4 regions of the Streptomyces sp. NPDC041814 genome follow, and region 1 is predicted to be linked to each of the others. Evidence: riboswitches for the same ligand, from Rfam matches in the RefSeq annotation. Region 1 holds a riboswitch; each other region holds the start of a gene.
What was found. Region 1 has a riboswitch for cyclic di-AMP ahead of ACZ6C6_RS20945 (transglycosylase family protein). Riboswitches for the same ligand answer to the same signal wherever they lie in the genome.

Region 1 (7,508 bases):
GGGCGGGGCGACGCATGAGCACCCGGCTCAGGCCAGCGAAAAGGCGATTCCGTCCAGGATGTCGTGTTCGCTCACCACGACCTCGCGCACCCCGGTCCGCTCCATCACGGCCTGGAGGATCAGCGCACCGGACGGGATCACGTCGACCCGGCCCGGATGCATCGCGCTGATCGCCGCGCGCTCCGCATGGGTCGAGGACAGCAGCCGCGCGGTGATCTCCCGGACCTGCTCCAGGGAGACGCGGGAGTGGTGGATCGCCTCGGAGTCGTACTCCTCCAGGCCCAGCGCCATCGCGGCCACCGTGGTGACCGTCCCGGCGAGGCCCACCAGCGTGGCCGCCGAGGAGAGCGGCACGGTCTCCTCGGCGAGGTCGAGGGCGGCCGCCACGTCGGCGCGGACCGCCTCGATCCCGTCGGCCGAGGGCGGATCGGCGACGACGCCGTCGCGCACGAGGTGGCGCTCGGTCATCCGGACGCAGCCGATGTCCACGGACCGGGCGGCCCGCACCCGGTCGTCGCCGACGACGAGTTCGGTGGAGCCGCCGCCGATGTCCACGACCAGGTACGGCTTCGCGAGGTCGTCGCGCCCGGTCAGCTCCTTGGTCGCCCCGGCGAACGAGAACGCGGCCTCCTGGTCCCCGCTGATCACCTCGGGCTCGACGCCCAGGATGTCCACCACGCCGCGCACGAATTCGTCCCGGTTCTCCGCGTCCCGGGAGGCGGAGGTGGCGACGAAGCGCACCTTCTCGGCGCCGTGCTCCTCGATCACCGCCGCGTAGGTCCGGCAGACGGCGAACGTGCGCTCCAGCGCCTCGGGGGCGAGCCGGCCGGTCCGGTCGACGCCCTGCCCCAGCCGGACGACCTCCATCCGCCGGGCGTGCTCGACGAGCTCCCCGGTGACCGGATCGGCCTCCGCGACCAGCAGGCGGATCGAGTTGGTGCCGCAGTCTATGGCGGCCACGCGCGTCATGTCCGGCGCCCCCTCAGCCCTCGTCCGTGCCCTGGTCGCCGCACGGCGACACGCACGGGCCCTTGCGCCACCACTCCGGGAGCATCGCGATCGCCTCGTCGCCCAGCGGGTTGACGCCGGGACCGGCCGCCAGCGAGTGCCCGACGAGCACGTGCAGGCACTTCACCCGGTCCGGCATGCCGCCGGCGCTCGGGAAGCCCTCCAGGACCTCGATGGCGTCGCGCCGCGCGATGTAGTCCTCGTGCGCCGCCCGGTAGGCCGCCGCGAGCTCGGGGTCCTTGCCCAGGCGCTCGGTCATCTCCTTCATGACCCCGTTCGCCTCCAGCGTGCCGATCGCGGACGCGGCGCGCGGGCACGTCAGGTAGTACGTCGTCGGGAACGGCGTGCCGTCCTCCAGCCGGGGCTGCGTCTCGACCACGTCCGGGTTGCCGCACGGACAGCGGTGCGCGATGGCGCGCAGCCCGCGCGGCGGGCGGCCCAGCTGCTGCTGGAACGCGGCGATGTCCGCCTCGGTGGGAAGGGTGGGCTCGGTCTGGGGAGGGGGCGTTTCCATGCCTGCCTAGGGTGCTGATCGGACTGCTCGAACCGCGGGTTCTGCAGAGGTACGGGGATGGGGACGGCCGTCAGCCGCGGTCGGCGCTGTCCACGCCGTCCCACAGGTTGGAGTGCCAGGGCCGGTCCGTCTCGGCCGGCTTCCCGTTGCGCTCCTTGACCGCGTCGGGATCGACCACGGTGTAGCCGGTCTCCCCCGGAAGAACGTAGTGCAGGTGCTCACGGGCCAGCCGCTTGATGTACGCGTCGTCCTGGAGCCGGGCCTTCTGGTCCCGCAGCTCCTCGGTGCGCGCCTCGGCCTCCCGCGCCTGCCTGCGCTGGTCGGCGATCTCGTCACGCTGCGACACGTACTGACGCATCGGATACGCGAGGGCGACGACCAGGGAGCAGACGACCAGGGCCAGGAAGGCGGCCCGGCCGGTGAGCCGGGAGCGGCGGGCCTGACGCCGGTTCTGGGACCGGTAGACGCGGGCGGCGGTCTGCTCACCGAGCAGCCGCAGCCGGGTCGCGGTGGAGAACCGGTCCCGGTCCTTCACGGCCATGTTCCCGCCTCCCCATTACGACGTCCGTCCCCGCACACGGTACGTGACCGGGCGCGGGGACGGACGGAGGCGGGGGCGGTCGCCCTGCCGGGCTGTGATCAGCCCTTGAAGCGCGGGAACGCCGAACGGCCCGCGTACACCGCGGCGTCGTCCAGGATCTCCTCGATGCGCAGCAGCTGGTTGTACTTGGCGACACGGTCCGAGCGGGCCGGGGCGCCGGTCTTGATCTGACCGCAGTTCACGGCGACGGCGAGGTCGGCGATGGTGACGTCCTCGGTCTCGCCGGAGCGGTGCGACATCATGCACTTGAAGCCGTTGCGCTGGGCCAGCTCGACGGCGTCCAGGGTCTCGGTCAGCGAACCGATCTGGTTGACCTTGACGAGCAGGGCGTTGGCGGAGCCCTCCTCGATGCCGCGGGCCAGGCGCTCCGGGTTGGTGACGAAGAGGTCGTCGCCGACGATCTGGACCTTGGCGCCCAGCTTGTCGGTGATGACCTTCCAGCCGGCCCAGTCGTCCTCGTACAGCGGGTCCTCGATGGAGACCAGCGGGTACGCGGAGACGAGCTCCTCGTAGTACTCGGTCATCTCGGCGGCCGAGCGGGACTTGCCCTCGAACTCGTACGAGCCGTCCTTGTAGAACTCCGAGGCGGCGACGTCGAGCGCGAGCGCGATGTCCTTGCCCGGGGCGTAACCGGCCTCCTTGATGGCCTCGATGATGAGGTCGAGGGCGGCGCGGTTGGACTCCAGGTTCGGCGCGAAGCCGCCCTCGTCGCCGAGGCCGGTGGACAGGCCCTTGGTCTTGAGGACCTTCTTCAGCGTGTGGTAGACCTCGGCGCCCCAGCGCAGGGCCTCGGAGAAGGACTCGGCGCCGATGGGCGCGATCATGAACTCCTGGATGTCCACGTTGGAGTCGGCGTGCGAGCCGCCGTTCAGGATGTTCATCATCGGAACGGGCAGCAGGTGCGCGTTCGGGCCGCCGAGGTAGCGGAACAGCGGGAGGTCGCTGGCCTCGGAGGCGGCGTGGGCGACGGCGAGGGAGACGCCGAGGATGGCGTTGGCGCCGAGCGAGCCCTTGTTCTCCGTGGCGTCCAGGTCGAACATCGCCTGGTCGATGAGGCGCTGCTCGGTGGCGTCGTAGCCGACGAGCTCCGGGCCGATCTGCTCGATCACGGCGAGGACGGCCTTCTCGACGCCCTTGCCCTGGTAGCGGTTGGGGTCGCCGTCACGAAGCTCAATGGCCTCGAACGCGCCGGTGGAGGCGCCGGACGGAACAGCAGCACGACCGGTGCTGCCGTCGTCGAGGCCGACCTCGACCTCGACCGTGGGGTTGCCCCGGGAGTCGAGGATTTCCCGGGCTACGACGACGTCGATGGACGGCACGAGGCATCTCCTTCTGGGATATGACGCTGGTTGTGCAGGGTCACTTTGGCCTTGCGACAAGAGCCTAACCGGCCCGGCCGTCGGCGTCGGCCGACCGCCCGTCCCCTGGGACGAAAAAGGACCCAAGGGCGGGCATACCGGGCCGAAAGACCGGATAACTACTGACCAGTAACTACAACAGTTGAACGATCACGGGCCGCCCGCCGGCCCCAATGCGGCGTGCCCCGGCCCGGCACACACGGGGGGAGAGTGCGTGCCGGGCCGGGGCGGCCTGAGCGGTCAGCGAGGAGGGGCCGCGGTTACTTCGTCAGGTGGAGCTGCTGGCCCGGGTAGATCAGGTCGGCGTCCTGGACGATGTCCTTGTTCAGCTTGAACAGCTGCTCCCAGCCACCCTTGACGTGGTGGTCCGCGGCGATCCCGCTCAGCGTGTCACCGGCGACGACCTTGTACTCGCCGTCACCCTTGGCGACCTTCTTGCCGGTGGGGGTGGTGACCGTCTTCTTCGGGGCGTCCGAGCGGTCGGAGCGGTTGGTGGCCGGGGCCTCGGTGCGCTCGGCCTTCTTCGGGGCGGCCTCCTGCTTGGGGGCGGCCTCCTGCTTCGCGGCACCGGAGCCGGTGTCGACACCCGGGTCGACACCGTCGTTGGTCAGGTTTCCGGCACCGGCGCAGGACCAGGCGCCCGGGCCCTGCATGTCGAGGAGCTTCTCGGCGGTGGCGATCTGCTGGGCCTTGGTGGCCAGGTCGGCGCGGGGCGCGTACTGCGTACCGCCGGCGGCGGCCCAGCTGGACTGGGAGAACTGCAGGCCGCCGTAGTAGCCGTTGCCGGTGTTGATCGACCAGTTGCCGCCGGACTCGCACTGGGCGACGGCGTCCCACGTGGCGACGGAGGCGGCGGAGGCGTTGGTCGCACCCATCAGCGGCACGGCAACGGCGGCACCGGCGACACCGGCGAGCGTCGCGACACGGACGGCCTTGGAGGGGCGGCGGTGCTTGTTGCCCTTGCGGTTGAACAGCATCGAGTCTTCTCCTCACCGACGCCTGCGAGGTGAGCTGTCGGGTTCGGGCCAAGTGAGTTGCCCGGCCGCGCTCCTGGCGCGACTTCACCCCTAGCCGGCCCCGGTTCGTCTCCCGACGACCGGGCCCAGCGCCTACCTGGGTCCCCCGCTCCTGCCTACGGCGCTTTCGCGTCTGTTCCCCCCGACCGACGGCAGGATTCGGCGTGACGGTCGACGGGGCCCGCGGTGCGAGCGGTTCCGACCGTAATCACACCCACCGGCCATATTCAAAGAAGGACATACCGGATAATCATCCCGTAAGAGCATCCGATGAACCCTCATTTGTGCAGGTCGGAAGGGATGCGGCGGGACCTCCCGGACAAGGGGCGTCAGTTCACGCAAAGAGACCCATGTCTCACTCGGTCAAAAGTGGGACATGGGCCTCTTAAACCACCCAAAGCACAAAGGGCTCTAACGGCTCATCCGGCGCTCGCTGCGGCCCGCTCCGGGGCCGTGTCACCCAGGCCCAGATCGAGGTTCTGGCCGGGCAGGATGAGGTCCGGGTCGGAGCCCACCTCGCCCTTGTTCGCCTCGTACAGCTCGGGCCAGCCGCCGGGCAGGTCCTGCGCGTCGGCGATCGCCCAGAGGTTGTCGCCCGGCCGCACGGTGTACGTGCCGTCGGCCGGCCGCGTGGCGCTGTCGCGCGCGTCGCCGTCACCCCGCGAAGCGTGCCGGCCGGCATCGCGCCCGTCGGCCGCCCGGGCGGCGTCGTCGGCGGCCGGGGCGCCCCGGTGCTTGCCACCCTTCGCCCCCGCGTCGTCCGTCGCACGGGCGGAGGGGTCCGCGGAGGGGTCGGCCGAGGGCGCGGAAGAGGGGTCGGCCGAGGCGGACGGGGTGTCGGACGGAGTGCCCGAGGGGTCGGCGGACGGGGAGGCGTCGGCCTCGGCGCTCCTGCCCGCATGCTTGCCGGAGCTCTTGCCGGCGGCCTTGCCCGTGGTGGCCGCGCCGGACGCCTCGTCCGAGGGGGTGGCCGACGCGTCCGAGGAGGCGTCGTCCACCGGGTCGGTGCCGAGACCGGCGTCGAGGCCCGAGTCGGCGCCCCGCGCGGGCTCGCCCGCGTCCTCGTCGCCCGGGTCCACGTCCGCCGCGCCCGCGGCCTTGGTGAGCCCGGAGATCACCGCACAGCTCGGCCACGCCTTCGGGCCCTTGGCGGCCAGGACCCGCTCGGCCACCGCGATCTGCTGCGAGCGGCTGGCGAGGTCGGCGCGCTCGGCGTAGGCCTCACCGCCGTACGCCTTCCACAGCTCCGGCGTGAACTGGAGGCCGCCGTAGGAGCCGTTGCCGAGGTCGGCGCTCCACATCCCGCCGCTCTCGCAGTCGGCCACCCGGTCCCAGGTCGTCGCGTCCGCGGCGTGTGCGCTTGCCGCGCCGAGCAGCGGGATGGCGATGGCCGAGCCGGTGACGCCTGCGGCGACCACGATCGCGGGTGCCTGACGAGGGCGGCGGTGTCTGCCGTTCGCGGAGCCCATGGGAGATGCCTTCCGTGTGACTGACAAGCGACTGGAGAGTCGAACGGTGAACCTAGCGAAACTCGAACGTGAGTCACAAGTCGATGCAGCAGAGATCACGTGAAAGTCACAGAGTTGACGGAGTGTCACTTTCCTCGGTGCGCGCTCCCGGCGTGAAGTGCACCGGCAGGGTGCGCAGTCCGCGCATGATGAGCCCGCCACGCCACCGCAAATCGCCCGATTCTCCCGCGAGTCGCAGGTCCGGAAGGCGTGTCAGCAGGGTGGCGAGCGCGGCCTGTCCCTCCAGCCGGGCGAGCGGCGCTCCCAGACAGTAATGAATGCCGTGGCCGTAGCCGAGGTGCTGATTGTCACTCCGAGACAGGTCCAGGGTGTCCGGCCCGGCGAACCGCTCGGGGTCCCGGTCGGCCGCCGCGAGCACCACGAGCACCGGATCGCCCTCGGCGACGCGCTGCCCTCCGATGGTCAGCGGCTCGGTGGCGAACCGCCAGGTGGCGAGCTCCACCGGGCCGTCGTAGCGCAGCAGTTCCTCGATGCCGGTGGCCAGCAGTTCGCCGTCACCCGCCGCCAGCGCATGGTGCAGCCGCTCGCGCTCGGCGGGGTGGTTCAGCAGGGTGTGGACGCCGTTCCCGATCAGGTTCACGGTCGTCTCGAAGCCGGCGAAGAGCAGGATGAAGGCCATCGCCGCGGCCTCGTTCTCGGTCAGGTGCTCGCCGTGGTCGCTCGCCCGGATCAGCCCGGAGATGAGGTCGTCGCCCAGGTCCTCGCGCTTGCGGTGAATGAGTTCGAGCAGATACGCCCGCATCTTCTTCACGGACCGGGCGACCCCGCCGCGCGGCCCGCCGCCGTGCCGGATCATCATGCCCGCCCAGTCCCGGAAGTCGTCCTGGTCCTCGCGGGGCACGCCGAGCAGGTCGCAGATCGCGTAGATGGGGAGCGGGAAGGCGAACTCGTGGATCAGGTCGGCCTCCCCCTTCTCCACGAACCCGTCGATGAGCCGGTCCGTCAGCTCCTGCACCCGGGGCGCGAACTGCGCGATGCGCCGGGGCGTGAACGCCTTGGAGACCAGGCGGCGCAGCCGGGTGTGGTCGGGCGGGTCGATGTTGAGCAGGTGCGTCATCAGCTCGGCCTTGCGCTCCCCGGGGATACCGGTCTTCCCCTTGGCGTGCGCGGGCTCTGCGTGGTGCGCCGGGTTCTTGGACAGCCGGGAGTCGGCGAGGGCCTGCCGGGCGTCCGCGTACCGGGTGACCAGCCATGCCTCGACCCCGCTGGGCAGCGTGGTGCGGTGCACGGGGCTGTGCTCGCGCAGCCAGGCGTACGCGGGGTACGGGTCGGTCGCGAACTCCCAGGTGAAGAGCTCGGGCGCGGGCGGTACGGCGGCGGAAGAGGTGTGGGCGGGGCAGCCGGCGGGTACGGAGGCGGCTTCGGCGGGGCGGTCGGCGTGGCTGTCGTTCACTTCCCCGACGTTATCCGGTGCTCTCCGCCGTCCGGATCGCGTCCCGGTACGCGCGTCCCGCGGCGCGCAGCGCGGCCTCCGGGTCGACG
Region 2 (7,508 bases), on a different contig from region 1:
CTGCTCTGGCGGAATCGGACGTTCCGAGTGGTCGCCGTCTTCACGCTGCTGGCGCTCTGCGGGGTGGTGATCCTCGCCCTGGTCCGCGACCAGACCGGCACCGAGGGATTCCTCGTCGGCCTGGGCCTGGCCGTCCTGCCGGTCCCCGTGCTGATGACAGCCTTCCGCTGGCTGGACCGGGTCGACCCGACCCCGTGGCGGAATCTGCTGTTCGCCTTCGCCTGGGGCGCGTGCGCGGCAGCGCTGGTCGCCATCCTCGCCAACTCGTTCGCGACCCGGTGGATAGCCGACAGCGATCCGGGGAACGCCGACACCCTCGGCGCCACGGTCATCGCACCGGTGGTCGAGGAGAGCGCCAAGGCTGCGGCCGTCCTGCTGCTCCTCCTCTTCCGCCGACGGGAGTTCACCGGGATCGTGGACGGCGTCGTCGCCGCGGGCTTCACCGCGACGGGGTTCGCCTTCACCGAGAACATCCTCTACCTGGGCAACGCCTTCGGTGAGGACCAGCAGCTGGACTCCGGCTTCGCGTCGGTGACCGTGGTGACGTTCCTGGTACGGGCCGTCATGACCCCCTTCGCCCACCCGCTCTTCACCGTCCTGACCGGCATCGGTCTCGGGATAGCCGCGAGCGCCGCACCCGGCCGCCGGGTGCGGCGCATCGCCGTCCCCCTGCTCGGCCTGATCCTCGCCATGGGCATGCACGCCCTGTGGAACGGCTCGGCGACCTTCGGCCGGTACGGCTTCTACATCGTGTACGGGGCGTTCATGGTCCCGGTGTTCGGCCTGGTGACCTGGCAGGTGGTCAGGGCCCGCCGCAAGGAGCTCCGCTCCCTGGCCGTCGAGCTCCCCGCGTACGCCGAAGCCGGCTGGCTCACCCCCGACGAGCCCCGCGCCCTCGCCTCGATGCGGGCCCGCGCCCTGGCCAGGAACGCGGCACGCCGACGGTACGCGGTGAGCGCCACCGGCCATCCGTACCACCCGGACTACGCGAGGCTCCGCGCCAAGGAGGCGAAGGAGCGCGGCAGGGCGGCGGCGCGCTCGGTCGCCGAGTACGAGGCGTTCGCGACGTCCCTGGCCTCCCTGCGCCGGCAGGCCGGGCGGGGCAGGGCGGATCCGGACTTCGCCGCACGCGAGCTGGAGCTGCTGCACCACCTGTGGCAGCGCCGCGAGATCGCGGGGCCTGCCCTCGCGTACGCGGCCCGGGCCACCCACCGGCGGCCGCCCGGCTACACGGCCGCCTGGCCGCCCCGCCAGCCGCCCATGGGCGGGCCCGCGCCGTACGCGTACGGCAGCCCGGCCCCGTACGGCGGCAGCCCTAATCCGTACAGCGGCGGCCCGTCCCCGTACGGCGGCCCGTCCCCGTACGGCAGCCCGCAGCCCCCGTATCCGACGCAGCCCTACGGCCGGCAGCCCCGCGCCGGCGGGCCGCCGGCCTGATCCCTACGCCGACGCCGCCGTCAGCGTCGACAGCTCCTCGTCCGTCAGCTGAAGCCCGGCCACCGCCAGCAGGGCGGGCAGCTGGCCGACCGTGCGGGCGGAGGCGATCGGCGCGGCGACCGTCGGGCGCGCCGCGAGCCAGGCCAGGGCCACCGTCGCGATCTCGGCGTCCCGGTCCCGCGCCACCGCGTCGAGCGCGGCGAGCACCCGCTGTCCGCGCTCCGACTCCAGGTGACCGGCCGCGCTCCCGGCGCGGGCACTGTCCACGGTCGTCCCCGGGCGGTACTTGCCGGTGAGGAAGCCCGAGGCCAGCGCGTAGTACGGGACGGCCGCGAGCCCGGCGTCGGCCGCGGTGTCCTGGAGCTCGCCCTCGTAGGTGTCCCGGGAGACGAGGTTGTAGTGCGGCTGGAGCGCCACATAGCGGGCCAGGCCCTCGCGTTCGGAGAATTCGAGGGAGGCGCGCAGCCGCGCGGCGCTGATGTTGGAGGCGGCGATCTCGCGGACCTTGCCCTCCTTCACCAGCTCGTCGAGGGCGGTGATGATCTCCTCGACCGGGACGGTCTCGTCATCGAAGTGCGTGTAGTACAGGTCGATGTGGTCCGTGCCCAGCCGGCGCAGCGACTCCTCGGCGGCCGCCTTGATCGTCGGCGCCGAGAGGCCCTTGTAGCCGGGAAGCGCACCGACCTTGGTGGCCACCACGACGTCGGACCGGTTGCCGCGCGACGCGAGCCACTTGCCGATGACCGTCTCCGACTCGCCGCCCTCGTTGCCGGGAACCCAGTGCGAGTAGGCGTCCGCGGTGTCGACGAAGTTGCCGCCGGCCGCCGCGTACGCGTCGAGGACGGCGAAGGACTCGTCCTCGTCCGCGGTCCAGCCGAAGACGTTTCCACCGAGGCAGAGCGGGAAGACCTGGAGGCCCGACGGGCCGAGTTCGCGCAGTGTAGTCATAGGAGGAACAACGGCTTCCGGCCCGGCCGCTATTCCGTGCTGCATACACCGGGTGGGCGGCGGCCACGCAGACCGGCAGCCCTGACGTCGGGGGGTGTGCGTCAGGGCTGCCGGGGTTCGGAAGGCCGCGGACCGGGAACGGCGAAGGCCGCCCCGCAACCGCGGAAAGTACTGCGCGGACTCAGACCGTCAGACCGCGGGCGCGCAGCCAGGCCATCGGGTCGATGCCGGTGCCGTCCGGGGTGTGGACCTCCAGGTGGAGGTGCGGGCCGGTCACGTTGCCGGTGGCGCCGACGCGGCCGATGGTGTCGCCGGTGGTGACCTTCTGGCCGACCGTGACGCCGATCGAGGACTGGTGGCAGAACCACAGCTCGGTGCCGTCCTCCAGCTCCAGCACCGTGCGGTAGCCGTAGGCGCCGGACCAGCCGGCCGACTTGATGGTGCCGGTGTGGATGGCCTTGATCGGGGTTCCGGTCGGGGCCGCGAAGTCGAGGCCCGTGTGGTAGCCGGAGGACCACATCGAGCCGGCCTCGCCGAACGTCGAGGTGATCGTGTACGAGGAGGTGGGGATGGCGTAGCTGGCGGCGAGCTTGGCCAGGCGCAGGGCCTCGGCCTTCTTCTTCGCCTCCTCCTCCGCCTTCTTCTTCTCGGCGGCGGCCTTGGCCTCGGCCTCGTCCTGCTGCTTCTTCGCGTCGGCGGCCGCCTTCTCGGCGGCTGCCTTCTCCTCGGCCGCCTTCGCCTCGGCGTCGGCGGCGCCCTGCTGCTGCTCGGCCTGCTGGAGGATGCGGGCACGCAGCGCCTCGCCGGCGTCCGTGGTGCCCTGCTCGGCCTCGGCCGTGGTGATACCGGCGGTGGTCAGCGGAGCGGCGGCCGTAGCGGCGGCGGGGGTTTCGGCCTCGCTGTTGTCGGAGAACAACGCGCCCACGCCGGGAAGGGACTTGGCGTCGGGGAGATTGTCCGCGATGGAATCGGGAAGAGAGATGGAGACCGGCGGTTTGCTCTGCGCGGTGGCCATGCCGCCCGCGCCGACGGCCGCGATGACACCGACGCCGAGGACGGTGGAGCTACGGGCCAGACCATTGCGCTGCTTGGCGACGCGGTGCTTGCCGCGGACGGGACGGACGGACTCCTCGGTGGGGTTCCATTCCTCCCAGGTCCGCTCGGAGTCGGCGTCGTCGGCCCGGAAGCCGGGACCGGCGCCGGTGGCGAAGCCGTTGCCCCGATCGGTCGCGTAGTCGCTCCCCTGTTCCGGGATGTACGCGGTGCCGGGGCCGGACACGTAGTCGGCGCCGTACTCGGGCACGAACCGGGAGGGTGATTCGGGGGCAGGCTTGTTGGACGCCACGCGGGCGCACTCCTTTCCTTCCTTCTCGCCTACCGGGTTAGCTGACGGGTTCGGAGCAGGAAGGTCTCCTACGGGTCCCTCCGCCTCTTGTGAAGACGAAGACGCCCGATTCACCCCATGTAGGTGGTTCCCCGGTTCCCTTGCGGGATTCGGCGCACGCGCGCGGCGCCGTCCTGACGACGGCTGGGACAACCGCGCTGCGTTATCGAACGTTAATAGACAGACGGGTCCGATTCCAAGCTGTTCCCACTGATCGTTCACGTGCGCGGCCGGGACTTACGGGACACAACCGGGGGGAATCGGGCGAGTTGATCGGCGTTCAGCCACTACGTGTTTTCTGACGTTGCGTCAAATGTTATGCAGAGCGGCGCCCCTCAGTCACGCAGCGTGTCACCCTTCTTGACGATCTTCACCGTCCTCCTCCGGTCGGGCTGCCCCTCCGCCGGCCGCGCCACCGCGAGCAGCGCCATGTCGTCGGTCGACTCGCCCCCCGTGTGCAGCCGTACATCGTCGGTCAGCGCGGACAGCAGCTCCTCGGGGCCCGGGAAGAGCCGCCCGCGCAGCCGCTCCACCGGGTCGTAGAAGACGCCACCGACGTCACGGGCCTCCGACAGGCCGTCCGTGTAGAACAGCAGCGTCCCGCCGGACGGCAGCTCCCACTCGTCCGAGCGGTCCGGCCGCACCCCCAGGTCCATGCCGAGCGGCAACGCGGGCTCCGAGGGCGTCAGCGCCTCCACCACGCCGTCCCCGTACAGCAGCAACGGGTCCGGATGGCCGCGGTTCACCAGTCGTACGCGCGCCGATCCCGGCGGGACCTCCGCGAACACGGCGGTCACGAACCCCTCGAACGCGTCCAGATTGCTCCGCCGCACCGACTCACGTGCCAGCGCGTGCTCCAGCCGCCCCGCCACGCCCTCCAGCGACTCCTCCTGCTCCGCCGCCTCCCGGAACGCCCCGATCACCACCGCCACCGCGCCGACCGCCTCCAGCCCCTTCCCGCGCACGTCGCCCAGCACGAGCCGTACGCCGTACGGGGTGTCAGCGGCCGCGAAGAGGTCGCCCCCGACGAACTCGTCCGCCTGCGCCGCCTCGTACCGCGCGGCCACCTGGAGTCCGCCGAGCCGGTCGGGCGGTTCGGGGACCACGGCCCGCATGGCCGTCTCGGCGATGATCCGGGCGGACGCCAGCTGCTCGCTCCCCCGCCGCACGACCTGGTTGATCAAGCACGCCTGGAAGGCGACCGTGAGCACGGTGACGATCTCGATGAACGAGACCACCTCGATCAGATCGCCGGTGTAGAGCCGGATTCCGGCGACGGCCAGCACCGCGAGGATCCCGATCCGGATCGTGGTGCCCAGGCCGAAGAAGGGCGCGGCGATCAACGGGGCGGCCGCGAATATCGGGACGGCGGTGAAGGAGGGCGGCGTGAGGAGGTCGAACACCACCCCGATGACGATCATCGCCAAAGGCAGCACCCGGACGAAGCGACGGGTCCCCGCGCCGCCGCGCCCTCGCCACCGTCGCGCCCACTTCCCCACCTGCGGTCTCCTGCCCGGTGCGGCCGCGGCCGGTACCGCGCGCCTCCCCCAGCCTCGCGCCCGCCCGGCCACCAGGCGAATCCTCGGCCTCCGATGGGGCGAAACACGGGCACCGACAACGCATCAGGCCCGGCACGCTGCTAGCGTGCCGGGCCTGATCCTTCAGTAGCGGGGACAGGATTTGAACCTGCGACCTCTGGGTTATGAGCCCAGCGAGCTACCGAGCTGCTCCACCCCGCGTCGTTGAACCCAACTCTACGGCATGTTCGGCCCTCTCCTGACCACCCGCCCCGCGCGCACCGGCGACCCGGACCGCGGCCACCTCTGGCGGAACGTCAACGTGCTGGAATCGAGAAGGTATTGCGAGGAACATGTGTTCTGTCGCAAGGTATCTGCTGCACCCCCCGGCTCGGTGGGCTGCCCGTGTGAGCAGGCCCCCGACCGCGCATGCCCGCGCGCGGAGAGCCGCTCCCGGTCTCTGCTCGCAGCCTGTCTGGAGGGCTTTCGACCATGGCCGCACCGCTCGCCCCGGATCACACCCCCGCTCCCTCGGCCGCCCCCTCGTCACCCGTACGCGCCGCCGCCACGGGCGGACTCATCGGCGGCGTGATGGGCGCGGTGATGAGCGCGGTGGTGAACTACCTGGCGATCGGCCTCCCGGGCAGCGCGGCGGCCAACGCGGCCAACCACGCGATATCGGGCCTGATCAGCGGGTTCCTCGCCGGTTTCATCGGCATCATGGTCCACAGCAGGAAGACGGCCGCGGCCGACCGCACTCCGGCCGGCGCCTCCGAGCCGGAGAAGTAGCCTCCGCACCTCACGGCGCACCCTCCCGGCCGCCGCTCCAACGGGCGCACGGACCCATATGGCGATATGACTGATTTCAGACTCAGCCATTTCGACGGCTCCGGGAGTGGACGATGGACGACTATCCCCTGCTCAACCTGTTCTGGACGATGCTCTGGTTCTTCCTCTGGATCATGTGGCTGTTCCTCCTCTTCCGAGTCATCATGGACATCTTCCGCAGCGATGACCTCGGCGGCTGGGCCAAGGCCGGCTGGCTGATCCTGGCGCTGGTGCTGCCCTATCTGGGCGTGCTGATCTACGTGATCGCCCGCGGCAAGTCCATGGGCAAGCGCGACGTCCAGGAGGCGAAGCAGCGCGACGCCGCCTTCAAGGCGTACATCCGGGACGCGGCCGGCTCGGAGGGCGGCGGCAGCCACAGGGGCGGCGGTCACGTCGAGGACCTGTCGAAGCTCGCCGACCTCAAGGACAAGGGCGCGATCACCGAGGAGGAGTACCAGCGGGCGAAGTCGAAGCTCCTGGTCTGACGTCCGCCCCGGCGGCCCGGCGGGTGCCCCCGGCACCCCGCCGGGTGACGCGCCGGGCCGCCCGAATGCGTGGCCCCTCCCCCTGCAACTCCCCTACTCTGCCGGGAAGTTGACTGGAGAGATCTATCCCGGACATCCGGGAAAGGGGGGACCGCTCCATGTACAGCGTCATCATCGTGCCGCCCTCGTGCGGCAGCGTCGCCGACCAGCTCAGGATCGGCTCGGGGGAGCGCATCGCCTTCGGCCGGGCCTGCGACGGACCCGGCGACCTCCTCATCGACCACGCGGGCGTCCCGCGCAACGCGGGTGAGATCACGGCCCACCGGACGTTCTGGCTGCTGAGCAACCTCAGCGAGGACCAGACCTACGTCGTGGAGAACCCGGAGGGTGCCGGCGAACACATCAAGGTCCCGCCGGGCCGAGTGGAAGCACCCGTTCCGTTCGAGCTGTCGCGGGTGGCCCTGCCCGCCGCCAGCGATCTGCTCAGCTTCGACGTCTGGGCGCCCCGGCACGCCTTCCGCAGCGTGCGCCGCCAGGGCCTCGACGGCGTCGGTACGCTGCCGGCGTTCACCCTGGACCGCACCAAACGGTACTTCGCCGTCCTGGTCGCCCTGTGCGAACGCCGGCTGCGCGGTGAGCCGAACGCCCCGCTGCCCGCCGTCGAGGAGATCGTGGAACGGCTGCGCCCCGGCTGGCCCAGGGCCAGCCGCTCGGCGGTGTACTGGAACATCGACTACCTGGCCCTCAAGCTGCGGCTTCGGCCCGACGCGCACACCGCCGGGCCGGGCCGCCGCACCCACGGCAAGAAGGAGTCCCTGGCCTCCCTCGCCCTGCGCTTCGACCTGGTGCGCGAGGACGACCTCGTGGTGCTCGGATCCGCTCGCGCCGAGGCCGCGCGGTGACCGCGCG
Region 3 (7,508 bases), on a different contig from region 1:
CGGGCCTCCCTCCGCACGGGCCGCGGTCCGCCGGCGCGGCGCCCGCCCGGAGCAGGAGGCCGACCATGAAGACCCCCAGCCTGCCGTTCCCCGCCCCCCAGGCCGCACTGCTGAGGGCGACCGCCCTGGAGTTCGTCGTGCTCGCCGGGCATGCCTTGCTGTATCCGACCGGGATCGCCGGTGAGCGCCACCCCGCCCGGCCTCAGGCGGAGGAGGACGCCGAGCCCGCCCGCGCCACGGACATCGCGCCCGCCGACCGGCCGCCCGTCGTCTTTCTTCACGGTTTCATCGACAACCGCTCCGTCTTCGTCCTGCTGCGCCGCTCCCTGGCCCGGCACGGTTGGCTCCATCTGGAGTCGCTCAACTACTCCCCGCTGACCAGCGACATCCGTACGGCCGCCGAGCTGCTGGACCGGCACATCGAGGAGATCTGCGCCCGCACCGGCCACCACCGGGTCGACATCGTGGGCCACAGCCTCGGCGGCCTCATCGCGCGCTATTACGTGCAGCGGCTGGCCGGTGACCGCCGGGTGCGGACCCTCGTCACGCTGGGCACACCGCACTCCGGGACCGCCGTCGCCCCGCTGGCGGGGGCGCTGCCCATCGTGCGGCAGATGCGCGAGGGCTCGGCCCCCGTCGAGGAGCTGCGGCTGCCCGCGCCCGGCTGCCGCACCCGGTTCGTCAGCTTCTGGAGCGAACTCGACCGGGTGATCGTCCCCGCCGAGGCGGCCTGCGTCGACCACCCGGACCTGGACGCGGTCAACGTACGCGTCACCGGCATCGGCCACCTCGCCCTGCCGGTGCACCCGGCCGTCGCGGCGGCCGTGCGGCAGGCGCTGGACGAGGCGGAGCCCGCCCCGGAGGCCCCCGGCAGCGCGCCAGGATCCGAGCCCGGAACCACCCGCGCCACCCCCGCCGCCTAAACCGAACAAACTTCGAACATAGAGCCAAGGCTCTGTGGGGGCACCGCCGAAAGACGGCCGATTGCCCGTTTTCCCGCGCGCCCCGGCGCCGTCGAAGATTGTCGACTGCGGATACCGCCGGGTACAGTCGCCGCCAGTTCTCCCGGGGTCCCCACGCCCCCGGAACCTGGTCCTGCTGCCGAGGCGAGAGAGAAGTTGGTGAACGACCAGCACCCCCACGCCGGGTATGCCGGATACGACGGCTACTCCACAGGCAGCTTCGAGACGGGCAGCTTCGAGACGGACCCGCTCTTCGGCTCCCTGCCCGGCACCGGCGTCACCTACGACGGCGCCTACGACGCCTCGTACGACACCTCGCAGGGCTACGGCATCCCGTACACCGGCGGTGAGACCGGATACGGCGGCGCGTACGCCACCACCCAGTGGGACACCGGTGCCCACCACGGCTACCAGGCCCAGCAGCACCCGCAGTACGACACCGCCACGGCCTGGGTGCCGGCAGACGGCTACGACTCCGGTCAGTGGGACACCACCACCTGGACCGCCGCCGCGACCGCGTGGCCCTCGGACGACACGGGGACGTACGACACCGGCGTGTACGACGCCACCGCCTGGAACACCGACGCCACGCCCGGGCACGAAGAGCAAAATGTGCAAAGCCCGGCCGCCTCGAACGAAGCCGAACAGGCCGCCCCCTCGGAGACGTACGAGAGCTACGAGACCTACGACTCGTACGAGCACGGCGACTACGACCCGTACGAGCCCCACCGCCGCGCCGCCGACGACGTCGAGCCGGACGAGGCCGCCGAGCCCCACCCCGATCTCGCCCCCGCCGCGCCCCGCCGGGGCGGACGCAGCCGCAGGCGTTCCCCCGCGAAGCGCTCCGCACTCCTCACCGTCGCTGTTCCCTCCGCCTGCGTGATGAGCGTGGCCGGGATCGCCGCCGCCTCCGTGAGCGGCATGGGCGACGGTGAGACGAAGAAGGACGCGACGACCACCATGGCCGCCGCCGACCCCGGCACGGTCAAGCCGGTCGCGGCCAACAACAAGCTGGACAACCAGCTCGCCAGCCTCAGCGCCGACGCCGAGAACTTCGCGGACCGCGCCAGCCGCACCCAGGAACGCATCGACCTGAAGGAGCGGCAGGCCGCCGAGAAGAAGAAGCGCGAGGCGGAGGCCGCCCGCAAGGAGGCCCTGCGCCCCAAGTTCGTGCTGCCGGTCAAGCAGCACGGGCTGAGCGCCTACTTCGGGCAGGCGGGCGTCAACTGGATGTCCGTGCACACGGGCATCGACTTCCCCGTCCAGTACGGCACCCCGGTGATGGCGGCGACCGACGGCACGGTCCGTACGCAGTACAACAGCGCCTACGGCAACATGGCCATCGTGACCATGGCCGACGGCACGGAGACCTGGTACTGCCACCTCAGCAGCACCCGTATCCGCTCGGGCCCGGTCAAGGCCGGTGACGTCATCGCGTACTCCGGGAGCTCCGGGAACTCGACCGGCCCGCACATGCACTTCGAGGTGCGTCCGGGCGGCGGCGCGGCGATCGACCCGCTGCCGTGGCTGCGCGGTCACGGGGTCAACCCGACCTGAGCGGACGGAAACGAGCGGCGGCCGGGGCCTCGGGGGCTCCGGCCGCCGCTCGTTCCTCAGAGCTTCTGCACCGGCGCGTACCGCAGGAGCAGCTTCTTGGGGCGGTCGTCGCCGAAGTCGACCGTGGCCTTCGCCTGGTCGCCGACGCCCTCGACCGCCGTCACCGTGCCCAGGCCGAACTGGTCGTGCGTGACCCGGTCGCCCGCCACCAGCGTGATCGTCGGCTTGTCCGAGGTCCGCCGGGTCGCGAAGCCGGAGGGGCCGGAGCGGGCGCGGGAGGCGGAGAGCGACGAGGTGATCCCCGAGGTGGGGCCCGCCGGGGCGGCCATCGGGCCCTTCCGCTTCCAGTCGAGGTGCTGGTCCGGGATCTCCTCCAGGAACCGCGACGGCGGGTTGTACGAGGGCTGGCCCCAGGCGCTGCGCATGGCGGCCCGGGTCAGATACAGCCGCTCGCGGGCGCGGGTGATGCCGACGTACGCGAGGCGGCGCTCCTCCTCCAGCTCCTTGACCTGGCCGAGCGCCCGCATGTGCGGGAAGACGCCGTCCTCCATGCCGGTCAGGAAGACGACCGGGAATTCGAGGCCCTTCGCGGTGTGCAGGGTCATCAGCGTGATGACGCCGGAGCCGTCGGTGTCCTCGTCGGGGATCTGGTCGGAGTCGGCGACGAGCGCGACCTGCTCCAGGAACTCCGCGAGCGTGCCCGCGCCCTCCTCCTCGCCCCGGTCCTGCTCGAATTCGAGGGCGACGGCGGCGAGCTCCTGGAGGTTCTCGATGCGGGTCTCGTCCTGCGGGTCGGTGGAGGCCTGGAGCTCGGCGAGATAGCCCGTACGCTCCAGGACCGCTTCCAGCACCACGGCGGGGCCAGCACCGGACTCCACGACGGTGCGCAGCTCCTCCATCAGCGTGTTGAACCGCTTCACGGCGTTGGCGGAGCGGGCGGCCATGCCGTACGCCTCGTCCACGCGGCGCAGCGCCTGCGGGAAGGTGATCCTCTCGCGCAGCGAGAGCGCGTCGATCATGGCCTCGGCGCGCTCGCCGATGCCGCGCTTGGGCACGTTGAGGATGCGGCGGAGCGGGACGGTGTCCTCGGGGTTGGCGAGGACCCGCAGGTAGGCCAGGACGTCCCGGACCTCCTTGCGCTCGTAGAAGCGCACGCCGCCGACGACCTTGTAGGGCAGGCCGACGCGGATGAAGATCTCCTCGAAGACACGGGACTGCGCGTTCGTCCGGTAGAAGACGGCCACGTCGCCGGCCTTCGCGTCCCCCGCGTCGGTGAGGCGGTCGATCTCCTCGGCGACGAACTGCGCCTCGTCGTGCTCGGTGTCCGCGACGTAGCCCGTGATGCGGGCGCCGGTGCCGGCGTTGGTCCAGAGGTTCTTGGGACGGCGGCTCTCGTTGCGCTCGATGACCGCGTTGGCGGCGGACAGGATCGTCTGGGTGGAGCGGTAGTTCTGCTCCAGCAGGATCGTCGTCGCGTCCGGGTAGTCCTCCTCGAACTGGAGGATGTTGCGGATGGTCGCGCCCCGGAAGGCGTAGATCGACTGGTCCGCGTCACCCACGACGCACAGCTCGGCGGGGGCGTTCTCCGGACCGGCCGGGCCGACCAGCTCGCGTACCAGCGTGTACTGGGCGTGGTTGGTGTCCTGGTACTCGTCGACGAGGACGTGCCGGAAGCGGCGGCGGTAGTGCTCGGCGACGTCCGGGAACGCCTGGAGCAGGTGGACCGTCGTCATGATGATGTCGTCGAAGTCCAGCGCGTTGGCCTCGCGCAGCCGGGCCTGGTACATCGCGTACGCCTGGGCCAGGGTCTTCTCGAAGCCGTCGGCCGCCTGCCCGGCGAAGGTCTCCTCGTCGATGAGCTCGTTCTTGAGGTTGGAGACCTTGGCGGTGAAGGACTTCGGCGGGTAGCGCTTCGGGTCCAGCTCCAGGTCGCGGCAGACCAGGGCCATGAGCCGCTTGGAGTCGGCCGCGTCGTAGATCGAGAACGAGGACGTGAAGCCGAGCTTCTTGGACTCGCGGCGCAGGATGCGGACGCAGGCGCTGTGGAAGGTCATGACCCACATCGCGTGGGCCCGGGGCCCGACCAGCTGCTCGACGCGCTCCTTCATCTCGCCGGCGGCCTTGTTGGTGAAGGTGATCGCCAGGATCTGGCCCGGGTGGACGCCCCGCTCGGCCAGCAGGTGGGCGATGCGGTGGGTGAGCACCCGGGTCTTGCCGGAGCCGGCGCCCGCGACGATGAGCAGGGGTGACCCGGCGTGCACGACGGCGGCGCGCTGCTCGGTGTTCAGCCCGTCGAGCAGCGCCTCGGGGTCGATGACGGGGCGGTGCGCACCGTCGCGGTAGTACGCGTCCCGGGGCGGCGGGGGCCCGTCGAACACGCCCGCGAAAAGGTCCTCCGGCACCGCTTCGGGTGCGGAGTCCTCGGGGGGCGGCGGGGGCGCGTCCTCCTCCTGCTGGAGGCCGGCCAGGAAACTGTCGTCAAAGAGGCTGCTCATCGCTGTCCGAGTCTAAAGCTCTCCACTGACAGAGAGCCCCGCTCCCAAAAGGTCACGGAAATGTATCGGGCATATCGCACACCAACCTTCACAGCGGCCCCATGCGTTGGCTAGCGTGCACGTTCGGACGGCCCGTACCCCCAGAGGCGACCTACGCCGAGCGGGCCGCCGCGCCGAATCCGGGCCCGCCCGGAACCGGGGACCCACACGCAGCACCGGGGTGAATCGGTCCTTCCCCCACGGGACCGTAGGGCAGCCTTCCGTTCCGCCCGAACCCGACAGCTAACCCGGTAGGCGGTCCACGGAAGGAGATGCCGGCCTTGGCGTCGCATCGCAAACCGCGCACCCGGGTGCGCTCCACCGTCCCCGCTGTCGGGCTGACCTCGGCCGCGCTGGCCTCGGTGACCCTGCTGTCCTCGCAGAGCGCGATGGCCGCGCCCACGCCGAAGCCGAGCATCAAGGAAGTCCAGAAGAGGGTGGACGACCTCTACCGGCAGGCCGGCAGCGCGACCCAGAAGTACAACCAGGCCAAGGAGGCCACGGACAAGCAGAAGTCCAAGGTCGACACGCTCCTGGACAACGTGGCCAAGCGCACCGAGAAGCTGAACGACGCCCGCAGGACCCTGGGCAACTACGCCGCCGCCCAGTACCGCAACGGCGGCCTCGCGCCGACCGCGACCTTCTTCCTGGCCGACGACCCGCAGTCGTTCTTCGACCAGACGCACCTCATGGACCGGATGGCCGAGCGCCAGCAGCAGGCGGTCACGGAGTTCCGTACGCAGCAGGCGAAGGCGTCCGAGCAGCGGGCCGCGGCCGTCGAGAGCCTGGAGACGCTGACCGAGTCGCAGGCCGCGCTGCGCACCAGCAAGCAGAACGTCCAGACGAAGCTGACCGAGGCCCGGACGCTGCTGTCGAAGCTGACCGCCGAGGAGAAGGCGCGGCTGGCGGAGCTGGAGCGCAAGAAGGAGGCGGAGGCCGAGCGCAAGGCCGCGGAGCTGGCGAAGAAGCAGGCCGCCGCCCGTAAGGAGGCCGAGCGGAAGGCCGAGGAGTCGGGCGGCAGCGGTACGGAGACGGGTTCGGGTTCGGGTTCGGGCACGGGCACGGGTACGGACTCCGGGAGCAGCGCCTCCACGAAGGCGGAGAAGGTTCTCGCGTTCGCCCGCGCCCAGATCGGCAAGCCGTACGTCTGGGGGGCGACCGGCCCCGCCTCGTACGACTGCTCGGGGCTGACGCAGGCGGCCTGGAAGGCGGCGGGCGTGGACATCCCGCGCACCACCTGGGACCAGGTGAACGTCGGGACGCGGATCGCCACGGCCGATCTGCAACCCGGTGACCTGGTGTTCTTCTACGACGACATCAGCCACGTCGGGATCTACAAGGGCGACGGGATGATGATCCACGCGCCGAAGCCCGGGGCGAATGTGCGCGAGGAGTCGATCTACTACATGCCGATCTACGGGAGTGTGCGCCCGGCCTGACCGGGGAGCAGGGCCGGCCCGCGCGGGGCCGGCCCGGCATGGCCGCTCAGGTCCAGAGCGTCGCGATGAAGATGTTCGCCAGGGTCAGCGCGCCGACCGCCGCGAAGGCCCCCTTCTCGACCTTCTCCTCGTCCCGCTTGACGTAGACGAGCCCCAGGATCACGACCAGGAACAGCAGCTTGATGCCGATCTTGACGTTGTTCACGGGGTGGTCGTCGGCCTGGTCCAGGCCGACCAGGGCGATGCCGGTCACGAGCATGGTCAGCGCGCCGTGCAGCATGCCGGGGACGAACCGGGCGGTGCCGGCCTTCATCGCCTTCATCTGGCCGAGGAAGCCGCCGAGCAGGGCGGCGATGCCGATGATGTGCAGGGCGACGACGAAATCGATGAGTACGCGCATGGTTCCGCACCCTAGAGCCCTCTCCCCGGACCGCTCCGGGCAGGGTGGGGCCTACGGACCGCTTGAATGATGAATGCACTTTTTGCCTGATTCTGTGACCCTTTTCCCGGTCACCCATGCGCCACGAGCGGTCATCCGGTGACAATGCCACGCCAAGAGCAGGCAATAGCGGTCATAACGACACCTTCCCGTGACCTCGGATTAGCGTCCCTTCCCGGTGGCCGTGGACCAGAACCGTCCTCGCCGGCCACCGGAGAATCCCGCCGGTAGACCCCGCCGGGCCGTCGCACGGAAGGACGCCCGCCCCCGTGGCAGCGCATCGCAAACCCAGGCAGCGCCTCACCACCGCCTCCGCGGCCCGCACCGCGGCGACCCTCGCCGTCGCCGGAGCCGCGACGGCCGCCGTGCTGCCGGGAGCCGCGCACGCGGACCCCGCGCCCACCGCCCGGCAGGTCAAGGCCCAGGTGGACCGGCTGTACCGGGAGGCGGAGGTCGCCACCGAGAAGTACAACGGCGCGAAGTCCGAGGCGACCGCCGCCGCGAAATCGGTCGACGCCCTGCGCGACGAGGCCGCCCGCAGGACCGCCCGCCTCAACACCGCCCGCGACGTGCTCGG
Region 4 (7,508 bases), on a different contig from region 1:
GCTTCTCGGCGGCCTCGGCGACCTCGTACGGGCGCACCGGGTCCATTCCGGCGCGGCGGGCGGCCGTCGCGGGCGCCAGCGGTTCCGGGAAGCGGGCCAGTTCGACCGCCGTGACGTGGGCGCCCGCCAGTCGTGCCACCTCCGCCACGTCGCCGGGTTCGCCCGGCTCCAGGCCGGTCTGGGCCGGTTTGAGGACGGCGACGCGGCGGTGCGCGGCGACCGCCGCCACGGCCGCGGTCACGATCGTCTTGCCGATCTCCGTACCGGTACCGGTCACCACCAGAACGCTCATGTCTCAGCCCTCCCGCGCCGCGGCGCACACCGCGCGGCAGATGCGCGCGACATCGTCGTCACCCGTCACATACGGCGGCATGGTGTAGACGAGGTCCCGGAACGGCCGCAGCCACACCCCCTCGCGCACGGCGGCCGCGGTCGCCGCCGCCATGTCCACCTCGTGGTCCAGCTGGACGACCCCGATGGCGCCGAGCACCCGCACGTCACGGACCCGGGGCAGCTCCCGTGCCGCCGCCAGGCCCTCGTTCAGCCCGGCCTCGATCCGCTTGACCTCCTGCTGCCAGTCCTGGCCGAGCAGCAGGTCGATGGAGGCGCAGGCCACCGAAGCGGCCAGCGGGTTGCCCATGAACGTCGGCCCGTGGGCGAGCACCGGCACCTCGCCGCGCGAGATGCCGTCGGCCACCTCGCTCGTGCACAGCGTCGCCGCCATCGTCAGATAGCCGCCGGTCAGGGCCTTGCCCACGCACATCACATCCGGGGACACCCCCGCGTGGTCGGCGGCGAACAACTTGCCCGTACGGCCGAAGCCCGTCGCGATCTCGTCGAACACGAGCAGCACGCCGTACGCGTCGCACGCCTCGCGCAGCACGCGCAGATAGCCGGGGGAGTGGAAGCGCATGCCGCCCGCCCCCTGGACCACCGGCTCCACGATCACGGCGGCCAGTTCGTCCGCGTGGTGCGCGATCAGCTCGCGCAGACGCGCCGCGTACGCGGGGTCGGGCCCGGAGTCGTAACCGGCGGGCGGTTCGTCCGCGAAGACCTGGCGGGGCAGGGCGCCGGACCACAGCTCGTGCATCCCGCCCTCGGGGTCGCACACCGACATCGGCTGCCAGGTGTCCCCGTGGTAGCCGCCGCGCCAGGTCAGCAGCCGCTGCTTGGCCGGCCGCCCGGCCGACCGCCAGTACTGGAGGCACATCTTCACGGCGACCTCGACCGACACGGAGCCCGAGTCGGCGAGGAAGACGTGGCGCAGGGGCTCCGGGGTGATCTCCACCAGCCGGGCCGCCAGCCGGACGGCCGGCTCGTGCGTGAGCCCGCCGAACATCACATGGCTCATCCGGTCGAGCTGGCCGCGTGCCGCCTCGTTCAGCACGGGGTGGTTGTAGCCGTGCACGGCCGACCACCACGAGGACATCCCGTCGACCAACTCGTGCTGTCCGTGGGCGGGTTCGGCGAGCCGCAGCCGGACCCCGGACGCGGACTCCACGATCAGCGGCTCCTGCCGGCCCGGCATGGGGCCGTACGGATGCCAGACGTGCGCCCGGTCCAGGTCCCGGAGTACGGCGGGGGAGAGCGGCTCAGGCATTGGGAGCGAGGTCCGTGCCCGCGCCGCGGCGGCGGACCGCCACCAGATCCGTGCGGGCCCCCGGCGCCTGCGTCTCCGGCGCCTCCGCGGCGGGTACGGGCTCCGCCTCCGCGGCCTCCCCGCACGGACCGCAGCCGCCGGCCGCGTGCGAACCGCAGCCCTCGGCCGCGTGTGAGCCGCAGCCCGCCGCCGCGTCCGCGCGGTGCCGGGGGAGCGTCGTCGTACTCGCCCCCTCCACCTCGAAACCGGCGTCCGCGATCATGTCCAGATCCGCCTGCCCGGCCTGGCCCTCACTCGTCAGGTAGTCGCCCAGGAAGATGGAGTTGACCAGGTGCAGGGCGAGCGGCTGCATCGAGCGCAGATGGACCTCGCGCCCGCCCGCGAGCCGCACCTCCACGTCCGGGCAGACGAACCGCACCATCGCCAGGATGCGCAGGCACCGCTGCGGCGTCAGGTTCCACTCCTTGGCGAGCGGGGTCCCCTCGAACGGGATCAGGAAGTTGACCGGTACGGAGTCCGGGTCCAGTTCGCGCAGCGAGAAGACCACGTCGACCAGATCGGCGTCGCTCTCGCCCATGCCCGCGATCAGCCCCGAGCATGCGGAGAGCCCGGCGGCCTGCGCCTGCTGCACGGTGTCCACGCGGTCGGCGTAGGTGTGTGTGGTGGTGATCTCCCCGTACGTCCCCTCGGACGTGTTGAGGTTGTGGTTGTACGCGTCGGCGCCCGCCGAACGCAGCCGGTCGGCCTGGCCCTCGGAGAGCAGACCGAGGCAGGCACAGACCTCGACGCCCTCGTTCTCCTCCTTGATGGCCTCGATGGTCTGCGAGACCCGGTCGACGTCGCGGTCCGTCGGACCGCGGCCGCTGGCCACCAGGCAGACGCGCTTGGCGCCGCCCGCCACCCCGGCGGCGGCCGCCTTCGACGCCTCCTCGGGCTTCAGCCACGTGTACTTGAGGATCCCGGCCTTGGAACCGAGCCGCTGCGAACAGTACGAGCAGTCCTCGGGGCAGAGCCCGGACTTCAGATTGACCAGGTAGTTCAGCTTCACCCGCCGCCCGAACCACTGACGGCGCACCTTGCCGGCCGCGGCCACCACGTCGAGCAGTCGGTCGTCCGGGGTCGCCAGTACGGCGAGCGCTTCTTCACGGGTCGGCAGCTCGCGCCGCAGCCCCTTGTCCACCAGCGTGTTCAGGAGGTCCATGGCGATGATCCTGACGCACCGCACCGCCCCGAGCCAAGGAGGAACCGGACAACAGAGCTGACACGGGGTGTGTGCATTGCCACACCGTGTCTCGGCATGAGCCCGGTTAGGGTCTGTGAGCTGCCTACAAAAGGGACCGCCCATGCCCGCCACCCCGTTCGACTGGATCGAAGACGAGGCGCGCCGGCGCGCGGACGCGGGTCTTGTCCGCCGGCTGCGGCCCCGTGAGGCCGGAGCGGAGCTCCTGGACCTCGCGAGCAACGACTACCTCGGCCTCACCCGGCACCCGGAGGTGACCTCCGCGGCGGCGGACTCGGCGCGCCGCTGGGGCGGCGGGGCGACCGGCTCCCGGCTGGTCACCGGTTCGACCGCGCTGCACGCCGAGCTCGAACACGAACTCGCCGCGTTCTGCGGCTTTGAGGCCGCGCTCGTCCTCTCCTCCGGCTACGCCGCCAACCTCGCGGCCCTCACCGCGCTCACCGGGCGCGGTGCCCTCATCGCGTCGGACGCGGGCAACCACGCCTCCATCGTGGACGGCTGCCGGCTCTCCCGGGCCGAGACCGCCGTCGTCCCGCACGCCGACCCGGAGGCCGTCCGCAAGACGTTGCGCGGGCACGAGGGCCGGAAGCTGGCCGTCACCGACTCGGTGTTCTCCGTGGACGGGGACGCCGCGCCGCTGGCCGCGCTCGCCACGGTCTGCCGGGCGGAGGGCGCCGCGCTCCTGGTGGACGACGCGCACGGGCTCGGCGTGCTCGGCGAGGGCGGACGGGGCGCGCTCGACGCGGCGGGGCTCGCGGGCGACGCGGACGTCGTGGCCACGCTCACCCTGTCCAAGTCCCTGGGCAGCCAGGGCGGCGCGGTCCTCGGGCCGGCCCGGGTCATCGACCACCTGGTCAACACCGCCCGGACGTTCATCTTCGACACCGGACTCGCACCGGCCGCCGTCGGCGCCGCCCTGGGCGGACTGAGGCTGCTGCGCCGCGAACCGGAGCGCGCGCTCCGGGCGCGTACGGTCGCCACCGCGCTGTACGAGGGGCTGACGGCGGCCGGTCTGACCGCGGTGCGGCCCGACGCGGCGGTCGTCTCGGTCCGGGCTCCCTCGGCCGAGGCCGCCGTCCGCTGGGCCGCCGACTGCCGGACGGCCGGGATGGGGGTGGGCTGCTTCCGGCCGCCGTCCGTGCCCGACGGCATCTCGCGGCTCCGGCTGACCGCCCGCGCGGACCTGACGGACGAGCAGGTCGCGCGGGCGGTGGAGACGGTGCGGAGGACCGCACCGCAGAGCTGAGGCGGTGGTCCGGCTCAGCGTTTCAAACCGGAGACGAAGGACGTCCAGGCCGCCGTGGAGAACTCCAGGGGCGTCCTGGCCACGTCCTTCGAGTCGCGGACGGCCAGCAGCCGCCCGCTTCCGGACGGCGCGGTCTCCACGCAGTTGTTCATCCCCGTGCTGTAGCTGCTGCTTCGCCAGCGCATGGCGTGCCGGGCGAGGTGATCGGACATGACGCTTCCTCCGGGCGGTGGGGGGTCACCGGTCGGCGCGGTCGATCGCGGCGATCCGGTCCAGCGTGTGCTCCGGCGACAGCGCGTGCGTCTGAAGGGTCTCGAAGGCCGAGCTGTACGCCGCAAGGTCTTCTTTCCGTTCCAGATAGAGGCTACTCGTCAAGTGGTCAAGAACGACCACGTCAAGGTCGGAAGCGGTCGGAAAAGAGAAGATAACGAAAGGGCTGGTGAGGCTGACATAGCCGCCGACCGAGAACGGAAGCAACTGGAGTCGCACATGGGGAAGTTGTGCCACCCGGGTGAGATGGCGCAGTTGCTCCCGCATCACTCTCCGGCCGCCGACCTCCCGGTGCAGCACCGCCTCGTCCAGGACCGCGCTCAGCCGCAGCGGCGGATCGCTCCGCAGCACCCCCTGCCGGGTCAGCCGTACCTCCACCAGTGAGTCCAGCTGACCGGACGGCAGCCCGTCCAGGGAGTCCCGGGTCACCGCGCGGGCGTAGTCGGCCGTCTGCAACAGGCCCGGTACCACCGTGGTCTCCAGCGTGCGGGCGGTGCGCGCCTGCGATTCCAGGCTGATGAAATCGCGGTACTGGGGCGGGATGAGCCCCCGGTAGGCGTGCCACCAGCCGGCACCGCCTCCGCCCGCCGAACCGGCGAGCGCGCCCAGGACCTCGCGGAGCTTCGGATCGTCCAAGCCGTACGCGTCGAGGAGCCGGCTCACGTCGTCCGGCCGGACCCCGCTGACACCTGTCTCGATCCTGCTCACCTTCGACTGGTGCCAGCCGAGGAGCGCCGCTGCCTCCCGGCTCGTGAGACCTGACGCGTGACGCAGGCTCCGCAGCTCCTCTCCCAGCTTGCGGCGCCGCACCGCAGGGCCGTGCTGCATCGATGGCTCCCTCCACTGCCCGACGAGCAGACAGTGTGGCGCCGGAGCGGCCCCGCGTGGGCAGAGTTCACCGGTTTGAGGGACAGATATATGCATATCTTGGTGGATCGCCGCCACGGAGGGCAGCATCGGTGGCACTCTGGCGCGAAGCACAACCGGACCGCTCGGCGGGCCGGTATCGGGTGGGAAAGGGACGGCTCGCCATGGCAGACCATCAGGAAGCACGTGTCACCCTGCCGAGCGAGCCGGTCTCGGTCTCCGCGGCCCGCGGGTTCGTCGCCCGGGTGCTGACGGAGTGGGGCCTGCCCGAGGACGCGGAGATGGCCGACACCGTCCGCCTCATCCTCTCGGAGCTGGCCACCAACGCCGTCCTGCACACCTTCGGGCAGTCGCCCACCTTCACCGTGGACCTGCGTCTCGAACGGGACGAGGAGCTGCGCCTCGGGGTGACGGACAGCCACCCCCGCCGGCCCCAGCGGCTGCCCGCAGCCGTGCAGCAGGACAACGGACGCGGCATGGTCATCATCCGCTCGCTGGCCAAGGAGTACGGTGGCCGACTGGCCGTCACGCCCACCGCCGACGGCGGCAAGACCGTCTGGGTGGCGCTGCCGTGGCAGGTCCCCGTCCAGCCCTGAGACGGGCGGGTCAGCCGACGCGGCCGTAGTAGACGCTCCTGGTCCAGATCTTCTCCAGACGGACCACGGCGCCGGTCTTCGGCGAGTGCCAGATCTTCCCGCTGCCGGCGTAGATGCCCACGTGGTAGACGCTGCGGCCGGAATGGAAGAAGACCAGGTCACCTCGTTGGCGCTGGGATGCCGAGATGTGCCTGGTCCTGTTGTACTGCTGCTGGGCCGTGCGGGGGAGTCTCTTGCCCGCCTTCTTGAACGAGTAGAGCGTCAGCCCCGAACAGTCGAAGCTGCCGGGCCCGGTGGCGCCCCAGCGGTAGGGCGCCCCCTTCTTCGACGCGGCGATCTTCAGGGCTTTCATCGCGTGGCCGGCCGCCTGCGCCTCGGGCGCGGCTCCTGGGACGCACAGCGTGCCGCCGACGGCGGCGAGAGTCATGACCGAGGCCGTGGTGGCCCGGGCGAGCAGAGACGGGACATGAACCTGCGCACTCATGCGCAACCCTTCGTCAGCCGCCTGTGAAGGATGACCTGTCGGGTTCGGGCTGGCGAAGTCGCCCGGCCGCGCGCTGCGGCTTCACCCCGAGGGACAACCGGAGATCCGGCGGTCCCGTAGTGCTCGGGTCCTCCACTCCTGCCGATCCACTCCTGTCGACCAGTCATCCGGGCGGCGGCAGGACTCGGCGTCCGCCCGGACCGCCCCGCCGCGGTGGCGGGGGCTTGTCGTCCCAGGGATCTTGACTCACCTCGTGCCGGATTTCCGAGCCGGAACGGCCATCGGTGAAGACCGGCACGGATGGCCCGTTCAGGTGGACGGAAACCCGGACGGCGGTCCGCCCGCCGCCCGAGGCCCTGGCCGTACCAGCGGTGTCGCGCAGGAATCCGCCCCACGCGCATCAGGAAAGGGCAAATCGGACCGTCCCTCGTGAGGGGGAGCCCCTACGCCGAACGAGCGAGGAAATCCCGCGCACCCCCCGGGCGTGTCGGTGACCCGCGGCGGTCTCAGCCCGGCGGGGCGGGCGGCAGGGCGACCCGGGCCGCCCTCCGCTCGCCGTCCAGCTCCCGCAGCGCGCGGGTCAACGTGCCGCTGTGGATGCGGGTTTCGCCGCGCCGGTGCATCAGCGCGAGCGCGTCCCGCAGGGCCGCCGCGTGCGAGGCGAGCGCCTGGGCGGCGCGCAGGGCCGTGTACGTGTCGTCACCGTGCGCCGGGTTGATCCGGCCCACCTGGTCGACCACCCGCAGATAGCGGTCGATGAACTCGGACTCGGCCCGGGTCAGGGCGGGCAGCGGCGAGAACTCCGGTGGCTGCATCGCCGGTTCACCACCCGGAGCGCGGCGGCACCGGGACCCGGTTCCGCACGATGTGGTCGACCAGCCCGTACGCCAGGGCGCCCTCCGCGTCGAGGGCGAGGTCGCGCTCGGTGTCCTCGGTGACCTGCTCGACGGAGCGCCCCGTGTGCCGGGCCAGCATGCCGGTCATCGTGGCGCGCATCCGGGCCATTTCGCGCGCCTCGATCTCCAGGTCGGAGGGCTGCCCCTGGACCGGCTCGTCCAGTGCGGGCTGGCTGACGACCACCTTGGCGCCGGGCAGCATGTGCCGCCGGCCCGGGGCGCCCGCGGCGAGCAGGACTGCGGCCCCGGCCCCCGCCCGGCCCAGGCAGAAGGTCTCCACCTCGCAGGCGAGGAAGTTAATCGTGTCGT

Region 2: another riboswitch for cyclic di-AMP. It lies ahead of ACZ6C6_RS25835 (M23 family metallopeptidase); the one in region 1 lies ahead of ACZ6C6_RS20945 (transglycosylase family protein).
Region 3: another riboswitch for cyclic di-AMP. It lies ahead of ACZ6C6_RS17870 (C40 family peptidase); the one in region 1 lies ahead of ACZ6C6_RS20945 (transglycosylase family protein).
Region 4: another riboswitch for cyclic di-AMP. It lies ahead of ACZ6C6_RS29470 (C40 family peptidase); the one in region 1 lies ahead of ACZ6C6_RS20945 (transglycosylase family protein).

What each region holds. Positions count from the first base shown of each region.
Region 1 is NZ_JBVJAM010000008.1:91,254-98,761, forward strand. It holds gene ACZ6C6_RS20925 (Ppx/GppA phosphatase family protein) at 28-969, opposite strand; gene ACZ6C6_RS20930 (DUF501 domain-containing protein) at 983-1,522, opposite strand; gene ACZ6C6_RS20935 (FtsB family cell division protein) at 1,593-2,063, opposite strand; gene eno (phosphopyruvate hydratase) at 2,162-3,442, opposite strand; gene ACZ6C6_RS20945 (transglycosylase family protein) at 3,742-4,458, opposite strand; cyclic di-AMP (ydaO/yuaA leader) riboswitch at 4,463-4,631, opposite strand; gene ACZ6C6_RS20950 (transglycosylase family protein) at 4,917-5,966, opposite strand; gene ACZ6C6_RS20955 (cytochrome P450 family protein) at 6,073-7,419, opposite strand; gene ACZ6C6_RS20960 (nucleoside triphosphate pyrophosphohydrolase) at 7,430-7,508, opposite strand, start outside.
Region 2 is NZ_JBVJAM010000011.1:20,287-27,794, forward strand. It holds gene ACZ6C6_RS25825 (PrsW family intramembrane metalloprotease) at 1-1,437, shown strand, start outside; gene ACZ6C6_RS25830 (aldo/keto reductase) at 1,441-2,385, opposite strand; gene ACZ6C6_RS25835 (M23 family metallopeptidase) at 2,567-3,730, opposite strand; cyclic di-AMP (ydaO/yuaA leader) riboswitch at 3,742-3,895, opposite strand; gene ACZ6C6_RS25840 (PP2C family protein-serine/threonine phosphatase) at 4,105-5,268, opposite strand; tRNA gene ACZ6C6_RS25845 (tRNA-Met) at 5,435-5,508, opposite strand; gene ACZ6C6_RS25850 (hypothetical protein) at 5,779-6,075, shown strand; gene ACZ6C6_RS25855 (SHOCT domain-containing protein) at 6,189-6,599, shown strand; gene ACZ6C6_RS25860 (FHA domain-containing protein) at 6,758-7,501, shown strand; gene ACZ6C6_RS25865 (protein kinase domain-containing protein) at 7,498-7,508, shown strand, end outside.
Region 3 is NZ_JBVJAM010000006.1:247,626-255,133, reverse strand. It holds gene ACZ6C6_RS17885 (esterase/lipase family protein) at 66-923, shown strand; gene ACZ6C6_RS17880 (M23 family metallopeptidase) at 1,122-2,519, shown strand; gene pcrA (DNA helicase PcrA) at 2,576-5,014, opposite strand; cyclic di-AMP (ydaO/yuaA leader) riboswitch at 5,176-5,327, shown strand; gene ACZ6C6_RS17870 (C40 family peptidase) at 5,326-6,492, shown strand; gene ACZ6C6_RS17865 (hypothetical protein) at 6,539-6,892, opposite strand; gene ACZ6C6_RS17860 (C40 family peptidase) at 7,201-7,508, shown strand, end outside.
Region 4 is NZ_JBVJAM010000014.1:98,623-106,130, reverse strand. It holds gene bioD (dethiobiotin synthase) at 1-292, opposite strand, end outside; gene ACZ6C6_RS29500 (adenosylmethionine--8-amino-7-oxononanoate transaminase) at 296-1,600, opposite strand; gene bioB (biotin synthase BioB) at 1,593-2,801, opposite strand; gene ACZ6C6_RS29490 (8-amino-7-oxononanoate synthase) at 2,944-4,086, shown strand; gene ACZ6C6_RS29485 (DUF397 domain-containing protein) at 4,101-4,298, opposite strand; gene ACZ6C6_RS29480 (helix-turn-helix domain-containing protein) at 4,324-5,184, opposite strand; gene ACZ6C6_RS29475 (ATP-binding protein) at 5,388-5,819, shown strand; gene ACZ6C6_RS29470 (C40 family peptidase) at 5,830-6,303, opposite strand; cyclic di-AMP (ydaO/yuaA leader) riboswitch at 6,307-6,471, opposite strand; gene ACZ6C6_RS29465 (hypothetical protein) at 6,810-7,118, opposite strand; gene ACZ6C6_RS29460 (ATP-dependent Clp protease proteolytic subunit) at 7,126-7,508, opposite strand, start outside.